One region of the Planococcus plakortidis genome, then DNA from elsewhere that is predicted to be linked to it. Evidence: riboswitches for the same ligand, from Rfam matches in the RefSeq annotation. Region 1 holds a riboswitch; each other region holds the start of a gene.

Region 1 (3,256 bases):
AGCCGACGAGCATCAAAGCAATCAGCGGCAATAGCCAAGTTGTCTCATCCCCCATTGCGTTCGCCTCCTTTTTGTTTTGGATAGAGTTTGTTCCATAAAGCCAGCCCCGCAATCCAAAAGACGGCGACGGCGATCCAATAAGCTGTCAGCATCCTCATTCCCCCTCTAGTTGTTAACTGTTTCGTGCAAGTGCTTGAACGTTTTGCCCGGATGATTGTCTTTCAGTTGCGCTTGGCCTTTGCCGTAGATTTTCTCGCGGTATGTGCCGTCTGCGTATTCTTTCTGCACGAGCCCGCGTTCCTGCAAGATAGGAACGACCAGTTCGACAAAGTCCTCGAAGCTTCCGGGTGCGAGCGTATACGCCAAATTAAAACCGTCGACGCCGGTTTCATCTCTCCAGCGCTCCACTTCATCGGCTACTTGCTCCGGCGTCCCGACCGCGACCGGCCCTCTTCCGCCGATGCCGACGAAAGTCGCCAGTTCCCCGATCGTCCACTTTCTGTCCGGATCGGCACGCGTGAATACTTCGACCGCCGATTGCATGGCGTTGCTTTGGATGTATTCGAGCGTATCGTCCGGCTCGTATCCGGAGAAATCGATGCCTGTCCAACCGCTTAAAAGTGCGAGTGCGCCTTCGTAGCTGACATGGCTTTTCAAGGTTTCGTATTTCTCTTGCGCTTCTTGTTCGGTCTTCCCGACAATTGCGGTGAAGGTGGTGTACACCAACACATCTTCCGGGTTCCGGCCGTTCGCTTGAATGCGTTCACGAAGCGCGTCGACACCTTTTTTCACGACGGGAATCGTCGGCCCTGCCGTAAACACCGATTCGGCGTGCTTTGAGGCGAACTCCCGGCCGCGCGGCGAAGCGCCTGCCTGGAACAATACCGGCGTGCGCTGTGGCGACGGTTCAGATAGATGAGCGCCCGGCACTTTAAAATATGTGCCTTCGTGGCGGATGTCGTGCACTTTCGACGGGTCGGTATAGACTTTCGACTGTTGATCGCGCACGACCGCGCCATCTTCCCAGCTGCCTTCCCATAATTTATAGCAAACCTCCAAATACTCGGCCGCGAATTCATAGCGTTCGTCGTGGCTCATCTGGTCATCGAGCCCGATATTGACTGCGGCGCTTTTCAAATAGGAAGTGACGACGTTCCAGCCGATGCGCCCTTTTGTCAGATGATCGAGTGTCGACATGCGCCGCGCGAAGGTGTACGGATGTTCGTGGCTGACAGATGCCGTGACCCCGAAACTCAAATGCTCCGTCACCGACGACATGAGCGGCACGACCAATAGCGGGTCGTTGACCGGCGTCTGCACCGCATTGCGAAGCGCCGCGTCGCGCGTGCCGCCATAGACATCGTAAGTCCCGAGCACATCAGCCAAAAACACCGCGTCAAACTTTCCTTTTTCCAATAGCTTCGCGAGCTCGATCCAATATTCGCTGTCCTTGTATGTATGCGACCGGTCGTCCTCGTGAAGCCACAATCCCGGCGACTGGTGCCCGCCTGCACACACCATCTCAAATGCATTCAAATAAATCCGTTTCTTCGTCATCGTCAAATTCCTCCTTTTGAAATTCCAATTTCCGCAGCCCTCACTGGAAAATAAAAATAGCCCTCTTTTCTCAATAAAACGAGAAAAGAGGGCTATTTGAATAGTCGGGTCCGCTCTCTTATCTCCCAAGGAATCTCTCCTTGCTGGAAGTAGCACCTTCCTGAATAATATCAGGGGTTGCTGAAGCGTCAACGGGCCAGTCCCTCGGCTTCTCTGGATAAGATTATTAAATTAATCCCTATCTTAATACTAGGAAATAAAGAAGTCAACCGAATTTTCAAAACTATTTTATTTTTCCTTGGAAATATCTCGCTTAGCACATTTCATCAAGCTAATTGCATGGTCCGAATTTTTGTTTTGGCAAAGCCGTAGAATAGGGTCATGAAAACCATCCCTAATACGAGCATGGCCACACTGCCCGCTAAATAAGCGGAGTCCATTTTGAATAAGATTTCTGTCCGGAACCAGGACTGGAACGGCAATCCGAAACCGAGCAATACCGTAAAGAACAGCACTTTCACTTTCCAATCCTTGCCTTTCATTTTCTTGATCGAGTTATTCACTAACAAACGGAGCAGCGCGAGGACGAGTCCAATTCCGAAAAAGATCAGCAAGAACATTTTGATCTCTTCATTCAATAAAAATGCTTTCCCGAGCATATACAGAGCAACCAGCAGCGCAATCCCCATTACGGCCATTTTTTTCTTCATGTCCATCACCTATCCTGTAATTTCACTCAACACACTGTTGGGTGGTTACTATCTATTTTAAATGCCTGCTATACTGGAAGCAATAAACAGAAAAGACACAGCTGTTAAGCGGTTTGGAGGAGATAGCGTGCCAGCCATTTATGATGACATGAACGAAAAAACGAAAGCAAAAATCCAGCAAAGCTTCCTGCAGCTGCTGGCCAAAAAGAATTTCATCAAGATCTCTGTCCAGGATATTTCCAAAGCATCCGGGATCAACCGGGGAACGTTTTATCTGCATTACCTCGACAAATACGATTTGCTGGACCAAATGGAAGAACAGCTGCTCGACGGCTTGGCCCAGCAGTTGAAAGAATTGCAGCCCGAAATGCTTTTGGCCGAAGCGGATAAAGGCAATGTGTCCATCCAATCCGTTGAAGTATTCCGCTATATCGAAATGAATGCTGCCGCTTTCCGCGCGTTTTTAAGTGAGCATAACCAAAACGGCTTCCACAAGCGGCTTAAAGGATTTTTCATCGGCCATTTTATCGGCAATATGCTTAAAAACGAACGTTTCTTCCAAAGCGCCAGCGTGCCGGACGATTATCTGTCAGCCTTCGCCACTTCCGCATTCCTCGGCCTCATCGAGCAATGGCTGGATAATGATTTGACGGAGACGCCAGAAGAAATGGCGGAGATGTACATCCAGATCATCCTGTTCATCCGCAAGCTATAATGGTTTAGCCTAAAAAAACGCCAATTCCCTGTAAAGGGGAATTGGCGTTTCCGTTATTGTTCCTGCCCGCGTGATGCTTTCGGCGGCTGGCACGTATCGCATTTGCGCTGGTTACTCTTATTGAACTTCGTGAAGGTCTTCTCGAAGTTATTGCCGCACGCGCATTTGAACAAGAGCTTTTGGGAGAAGCCGTGGTATTCGGTCGACAATAATGTGCTCTCGGAGTTATTGTTGACGAATGTCCGGATTTTATCGATCGTCCATCGTTTATTCA
Region 2 (3,256 bases), 680 kb from region 1:
GTGCCGAATTTTTCAAAGTTGTCTTTGAATTTCTTCGCCAGTTCCTGTGCTTTTTGGTCATAAGCTTCTTTATCAGCCCATGCATTGCGCGGGTTCAATACTTCAGTTGGCACGCCTGGGATTTCTTTAGGCATGTTCAAGCCGAAGACGGATTCGTGTTCCATTTCCACGCCGTTCAAGTCGCCGCGGATCGCTGCGCGCACCATCGTGCGGGTGTATGACAATTTCATGCGGCTTCCGACGCCGTAGATGCCGCCAGTCCAGCCTGTGTTTACAAGGTAGACGTCTGCGCCGTGCTCATCAATTTTATCGCCGAGCATTTCAGCGTACACGGTCGCATGAAGCGGAAGGAATGGCGAACCGAAGCATGTCGAGAATGTCGCTTCCGGTGACGTGATGCCGCGTTCTGTGCCGGCAAGTTTCGATGTATAGCCGCTCAGGAAGTGGTACATCGCTTGTTCTTTCGTCAATTTGCTGATTGGAGGCAATACGCCGAATGCGTCTGCAGTCAAAAAGACGATCGTTTTCGGGTGCCCTGCAACAGAAGGGACGACAATGTTATCGATGGCATCGATCGGGTATGCTGCACGCGTGTTTTCTGTCAACGATCCGTCGTCGTAATCCGGGATGCGCGTATCTTCGTCAACGACTACGTTTTCAAGAACCGAGCCGAAACGGATGGCATCGAAGATTTGCGGCTCGTTTTCACGGGACAAGTTGATGGTCTTCGCGTAGCAGCCGCCTTCAATGTTGAAGACGCCGTTATCGGACCAGCCGTGCTCATCGTCACCGATCAATTTGCGGTCTTCGTCAGCTGATAAAGTTGTTTTCCCTGTACCGGAAAGCCCGAAGAACAAAGCGACATCGTCATTTTTCCCGACGTTCGCTGAACAGTGCATCGGCAGGATGCCTTTTTCCGGAAGGATATAGTTCATGATCGAGAAGATGGATTTCTTCATTTCGCCAGCGTATTCCGTGCCGCCGATCAAGATGATTTTCTTTTCCATCGAAACGATGATGAAGGTTTCGGAATCCGTTCCGTCCACCGCTGGGTCTGCGTGGAAAGTCGGAGCGTAAACGACAGTGAATTCAGCTTCATGCGCCTCCAGTTCTTCCGCAGTCGGGCGGATGAACAATTGATGGGCGAACAGGTTATGCCAGGCGTATTCATTGATCGTCTGAATCGCAAGACGGGACTCAGGATCTGCGCCGGCGAAGCCTTTGAAGACGTACAAAGCGTCTTTTTCTTTCAAATGATTGAGGACTTTAGCATATAGGTTCTCGAAGATTTCAGATGAAATCGGGCGGTTGACGCTGCCCCAGTCAATTTTATCTTTCGAAATTGCCTCTTCTACCATATACTTGTCTTTAGGCGAACGGCCAGTGTACTTGCCGGTTTCGGCTTTGACTGCGCCTTCACGGGTCAATACTGCCTCCCCACGGGATGTGGCTGCTTCAACCAGTTGGGGAACGGATAATTGAGTATTGACATTGGAGCCTGCCAAAAGCTCTTTCAAATCATTTGCAAAGTTCACTGAAGTCATATATATGTACCTTCCTTTTCGTTTATTCCCAAATGAATGGGGAAGATGTATATTCGAACATTAGTATAACACATTGATGCGATTAGTCTATACTAATAACTCGAAATCTGTCAATGTTCATGATTTGTGCAATTTTATAGTAGAAAAAGCTGCATGTTTAAAAGTCCGACAATTGTTTCCGGTAAAAACGTTGACAGTGCTGGCAGCATTCCGTATGATGGGAAATTGAACGGATACTCTTATTCCGAGCTGGTGGAGGGTGCAGGCCCGATGAAACCCGGCAACCTGCTGCGCTTGCAGCGATGGTGCCCAACCTGAAGCAAGGCGAATGCCTTGGACGATAAGAGTGAAAGGTGCTTATGATGATTATTCCTTTCCTCAATGTATTGAGTGAAGGGATTTTTTTATGGAATGCCCTTAATCCTCGTGTGCAGGCTGAAAAAGCTGGAAGTTCAATTCCTTAATGGAAACGGACTTGACATGGGAAAACGAGTACCGTATCAATTTCGAGAGCAATCTCGCAGGATATAAGGAGGAACTTTTTTTGACAAACCGTCGATTATTCACATCAGAATCAGTAACAGAGGGCCATCCGGATAAGATTTGCGACCAGATCTCAGACGCAATCCTGGATGCCATTTTAGCGGAAGACCCGAACGCGCGTGTCGCATGCGAAACGACTGTAACGACAGGGCTCGTTCTTGTCGCAGGCGAAATCACGACATCGACATATGTAGACATTCCGAAAGTCGTGCGCCAGACCGTCAAAGAAATCGGCTATACACGTGCGAAATACGGATTTGACTCTGAAACAAGCGCGGTGTTGACAGCGATCGACGAGCAGTCGGCAGACATCGCGGCAGGCGTCAACGTGGCACTTGAAGCGCGTGAAGGCCAGATGACCGATAAGGAATTGGATGAAATCGGAGCAGGCGACCAAGGCTTGATGTTCGGGTACGCGTCAAACGAAACAGAAGAATTGATGCCTTTGCCGATCAGCCTGGCCCACAAACTCGCACGCCGCCTGGCAGAAGTGCGCAAAGAAGAAATCTTGCCGTATCTCCGTCCAGACGGAAAAACGCAAGTGACGATTGAATACGATGAAAACAATAAACCAGTGCGTGTCGATACGATTGTCATTTCGACGCAGCACCATCCGGAAGTATCGTTGGAGCAAATCCAGCGCAATTTGAAAGAGTACGTCATCAACGAAGTCGTGCCGGCAGAACTATTGGATGCTGAAACGAAATACTTCATCAACCCGACAGGCCGCTTTGTCATCGGCGGGCCTCAAGGAGATGCTGGTCTTACTGGCCGTAAAATCATCGTTGATACGTACGGCGGCTATGCACGACACGGCGGTGGCGCATTCTCCGGTAAAGACGCGACAAAAGTCGACCGTTCCGGCGCATATGCTGCACGCTATGTAGCGAAAAATATCGTGGCATCAGGCCTTGCCGATAAATGTGAAGTGCAACTGGCCTATGCAATCGGCGTAGCACATCCGGTATCGATTGCGGTCGATACGTTCGGGACAGGAAAAGTCAGCGAGGAAAAATTGATCGAACTCGTGCGCGCGAACTTCGATTTGCGCCCGGCCGGCATCATCAAGATGCTCGATTTGCGCCGCCCGATCTACAAACAGACAGCGGCTTATGGCCATTTCGGCCGTACGGATGTCGACCTACCGTGGGAACGCACAGATAAAGCTG
Region 3 (3,256 bases), 1.6 Mb from region 1:
CGCTTTCGCCAGTTTAGCGGCCATTTCGATATCGGTGATTTTCATGACCGGATTGGAAGGCGTTTCAATGTAGACGACTCGCGTATTCGGCTGGAAAGCGGCGGCCACTTCGCCAAGGTCGGTCATATCGACGAAGGTGTAATCGACTTTGAATTTTTCGAGCACTTCCGTGATGAAGCGGTACGTGCCGCCGTACACGTCTTCCGAAACGAGCACATGGTCGCCGGCTTTCAACAGCATGAAGGCTGATGAAATAGCCGCCATGCCGGAAGAAAAGGCCAAGCCCCGTGCGCCGCCTTCAAGTTTGGCGATCGTTTCCTCAAGTGATTTGCGCGTTGGGTTGCCGGAACGGCTGTAATCGAAAGGCCCGAACGAATCGATACTCTCCTGATGAAAAGTGGAAGACAGATAGATCGGAACATTGACTGCGCCTGTTAATGGATCGATGCCTGCGGAATGGATCAATTTCGTCTCGCGTCGTTCACTCATGGGAAACGACCTCCTTTTTTAGTTTAGCCAAGGCCTGGGACAAATCAGCAATTAAATCTTCTGCCTGCTCGACGCCAACAGAGAAGCGGAGCAGGCGGTTACAGACGCCGCGTGCCGTGCGTTCTGCGACCGGCATATCGGCATGGGTCTGGGTCGCAGGATATGTGATGAAACTTTCTACGCCGCCGAGGCTCTCGGCAAATGTGATGAGCGATAGGCTCTCGAGGAATTCCCCAATCCATCGCTCTTCGCGCAGGCGGAACGACAACATGCCGCCTTTTCCTGGATACAGTACATCTGTCACGGCATCATGTGTCTCCAGGAAACGGGAGATTTCCTTGGCATTGGCTTCGTGCTGGCGCATGCGCAGCGGCAAGGTTTTCAAGCCGCGGATCAACAGCCAGGAATCGAGCGGAGATAGCACGGCACCAGCCGAATTGTGGGCAGTGAACAGTTCTTCGCATAAAGTGACGCCTTTTGCGGCGACTAGCCCAGCGAGCACATCGTTATGGCCGCCGATATACTTGGTGGCGCTATGGAGTACGATATCCGCACCGATTGCGAGCGGCTGCTGCAGGAAAGGCGTCAAAAAGGTATTGTCGACAATCAGCAAAAGCTTGTGGCGTTTCGCCAATTGTGCATACAATTCCAAATCGATCTCCTGCATCAATGGGTTGGTTGGGGTTTCAATAAAAATCGCTTTTGTATTGTCAGTGATTTTCGCTTCAGCTGTTTTCGGATCGATGAAGGAATCGTAAATGGGGCGGATATGGTATTTCTCTTCATATTGTTCCAGCAGGCGGTAGGTGCCGCCATAAATATCTTCAGGAAGCAAAATTTCATCGTTCGGACGGAACAAGGAGAGGACCAGTTGGATCGCGGCCATTCCGGAGCTGCATGCAAAGCCTGCGTCGCCGCCTTCCAGATTCGCGATCCCTTCTTCAAGAAGCTGCCGTGTCGGGTTTTTTGTCCGCGTATAATCATAGCCTGTGGATTTGCCAAGGCCTTCGTGTTCATAAGCGGTGGAAAGGTAAATCGGGGGATTGACCGCTCCTGTGCGTTGGTCGCTGCGGTTGCCGAGCTGTACCAGTCGAGTTTCTAAACTATGCTGTGTCATGGTCCTCATCCTTTCAAATCAAAAAGCAGGGGCTTTCTTCTATTGATTAGAAGAAAGCCCCTGCCGTATATGCCATCTTCTCATCTACTAGGCTGTACCTATTGGAATTAGCACCGTGACATTGTCCGGTTGCTGAGACTTCAAAGGGCCAAATCCCTCCATCTCTCTCGATAAGAATCATTTTATAAAGTTGTCGTTTGCTGTTGGTTGATGTTTTCCATCATACGGCAATTGCGTGCGGAATACAAGCGGAATATTGAAAATACTCTTATAATTGCCTTAAAGGCGCTCGCTTTTATTCCGGGAGCTGAAATGGTATGCTGAGGTAAACTTTAATCATGCCCAGCTTATACAAAGCTAGTTGCAAAGGGGTTCTGAATTATGTACATCGTCACATCCACCGTCATTGTGCCTGAAGACAAGGTACAAGACGTCATCGAAATTTACCAGAAACGCTCGCGCCGTGTGGACCAGGCGGAAGGCTTTACTTCATTCCGGTTGATCCAAAACACGAAAAAGCGACATGAATTGACTGTTCATCTGGAATGGCAGTCCAAACAGTCGTATATGAACTGGGTCAAGAGCCAGGAGTTCAAGGAAATCCATGATTTGGAAAAGAACTATCCTGACCAGGAACTCGCGGGCATCGTGCCGAAAGTCCATCAGTACGAAGTGGTGGCCGAATGAACCAGGAACAAAAACAGCAAATCGCGACCGACACGGCAGACGGTATATACGAAGCGTATCCGAATTTATGGGAACGTTTCGGCGATAAGGGATATGAACATACCGTCAAAGACAATCATCACCACTTGGATTATCTCGAAACCGCGTGGGAGCTGCAAAGCGAGCAATCCTTTGTCGACTACGCCATCTGGCTCGAGACGGTGCTTGTGAGCCGCAATGTCGAAACCGCCCTCATCATCGATAATTTCAGGCGGCTTATGGATATTGTGCCGCGCTACACCGAAACAACGCAAGGAGATTTCATGCTGGGCTGCCTCGATCGCGCAGTCCGGTTATTGGAGCTCCCTCAACATAAAAGGGGCTGATCAAATGCACGAATCAACACAGCTTTCGGATCTTTTCCTGCAGGGACAGGAAGAGGAAGCTTTGAAATATGTCCAGGATTTCCTGGAAAGCCATTCATACGAACAGCTCTACAGCGAATTATTGACACCGGCGATGTATCGTATCGGTGAACTATGGGAACAAAATGAGATATCGGTAGCGGAAGAGCATTTGGCCACTGCCGTCTGTGATTTTGTGCTGTCCGCTACGGAACTGCGGAACAAGGCAGGCAACGGGCCAAAAAAGGCGATGGTTTTCGGGCCGGAAGGCGAAGAGCATTATATCGGGCTCAAGATGGTCGCCGCATTGTTCCGCGAAGAAGGGTATGAAGTCCGCTACATGGGGCCGAATCTGCCGCTTGATTCAGCGCTTGAACTGGCCGGGGAATGGCAGCCGGACGTCGTGGCATTATCCGGCGCGCTCGCGCATCGGCTGCCGGCTTTGAAAACCTATGCGGAAGCTTTTGCGCACACCGGTTCCAACCCCGCCGTGCTGATCGGCGGCCGGGCTGTCACCTTGTCGAGTTTTGCGGATTTGCATGTGAAAGGCGCGGTAGTTGTCCGGGAACTGGGTGCGCTC

The links. Region 1 has a riboswitch for S-adenosylmethionine ahead of BBI15_RS03085 (LLM class flavin-dependent oxidoreductase). Riboswitches for the same ligand answer to the same signal wherever they lie in the genome.
Region 2: another riboswitch for S-adenosylmethionine. It lies ahead of metK (methionine adenosyltransferase); the one in region 1 lies ahead of BBI15_RS03085 (LLM class flavin-dependent oxidoreductase).
Region 3: another riboswitch for S-adenosylmethionine. It lies ahead of BBI15_RS11355 (methionine biosynthesis PLP-dependent protein); the one in region 1 lies ahead of BBI15_RS03085 (LLM class flavin-dependent oxidoreductase).

The regions. Positions count from the first base shown of each region.
Region 1 covers NZ_CP016539.2:579,671-582,926, reverse strand. The annotation lists gene BBI15_RS03090 (sodium:solute symporter family protein) at 1-55, opposite strand, end outside; gene BBI15_RS03085 (LLM class flavin-dependent oxidoreductase) at 166-1,557, opposite strand; SAM riboswitch class I at 1,673-1,781, opposite strand; gene BBI15_RS03080 (MFS transporter permease) at 1,884-2,267, opposite strand; gene BBI15_RS03075 (TetR/AcrR family transcriptional regulator) at 2,395-2,982, shown strand; gene BBI15_RS03070 (hypothetical protein) at 3,036-3,256, opposite strand, start outside.
Region 2 covers NZ_CP016539.2:1,254,928-1,258,183, forward strand. The annotation lists gene pckA (phosphoenolpyruvate carboxykinase (ATP)) at 1-1,544, opposite strand, end outside; SAM riboswitch class I at 1,781-1,891, shown strand; gene metK (methionine adenosyltransferase) at 2,089-3,256, shown strand, end outside.
Region 3 covers NZ_CP016539.2:2,240,987-2,244,242, reverse strand. The annotation lists gene BBI15_RS11360 (aminotransferase class I/II-fold pyridoxal phosphate-dependent enzyme) at 1-489, opposite strand, end outside; gene BBI15_RS11355 (methionine biosynthesis PLP-dependent protein) at 482-1,606, opposite strand; SAM riboswitch class I at 1,684-1,783, opposite strand; gene BBI15_RS11350 (antibiotic biosynthesis monooxygenase family protein) at 1,988-2,293, shown strand; gene BBI15_RS16565 (hypothetical protein) at 2,290-2,658, shown strand; gene BBI15_RS11340 (cobalamin B12-binding domain-containing protein) at 2,663-3,256, shown strand, end outside.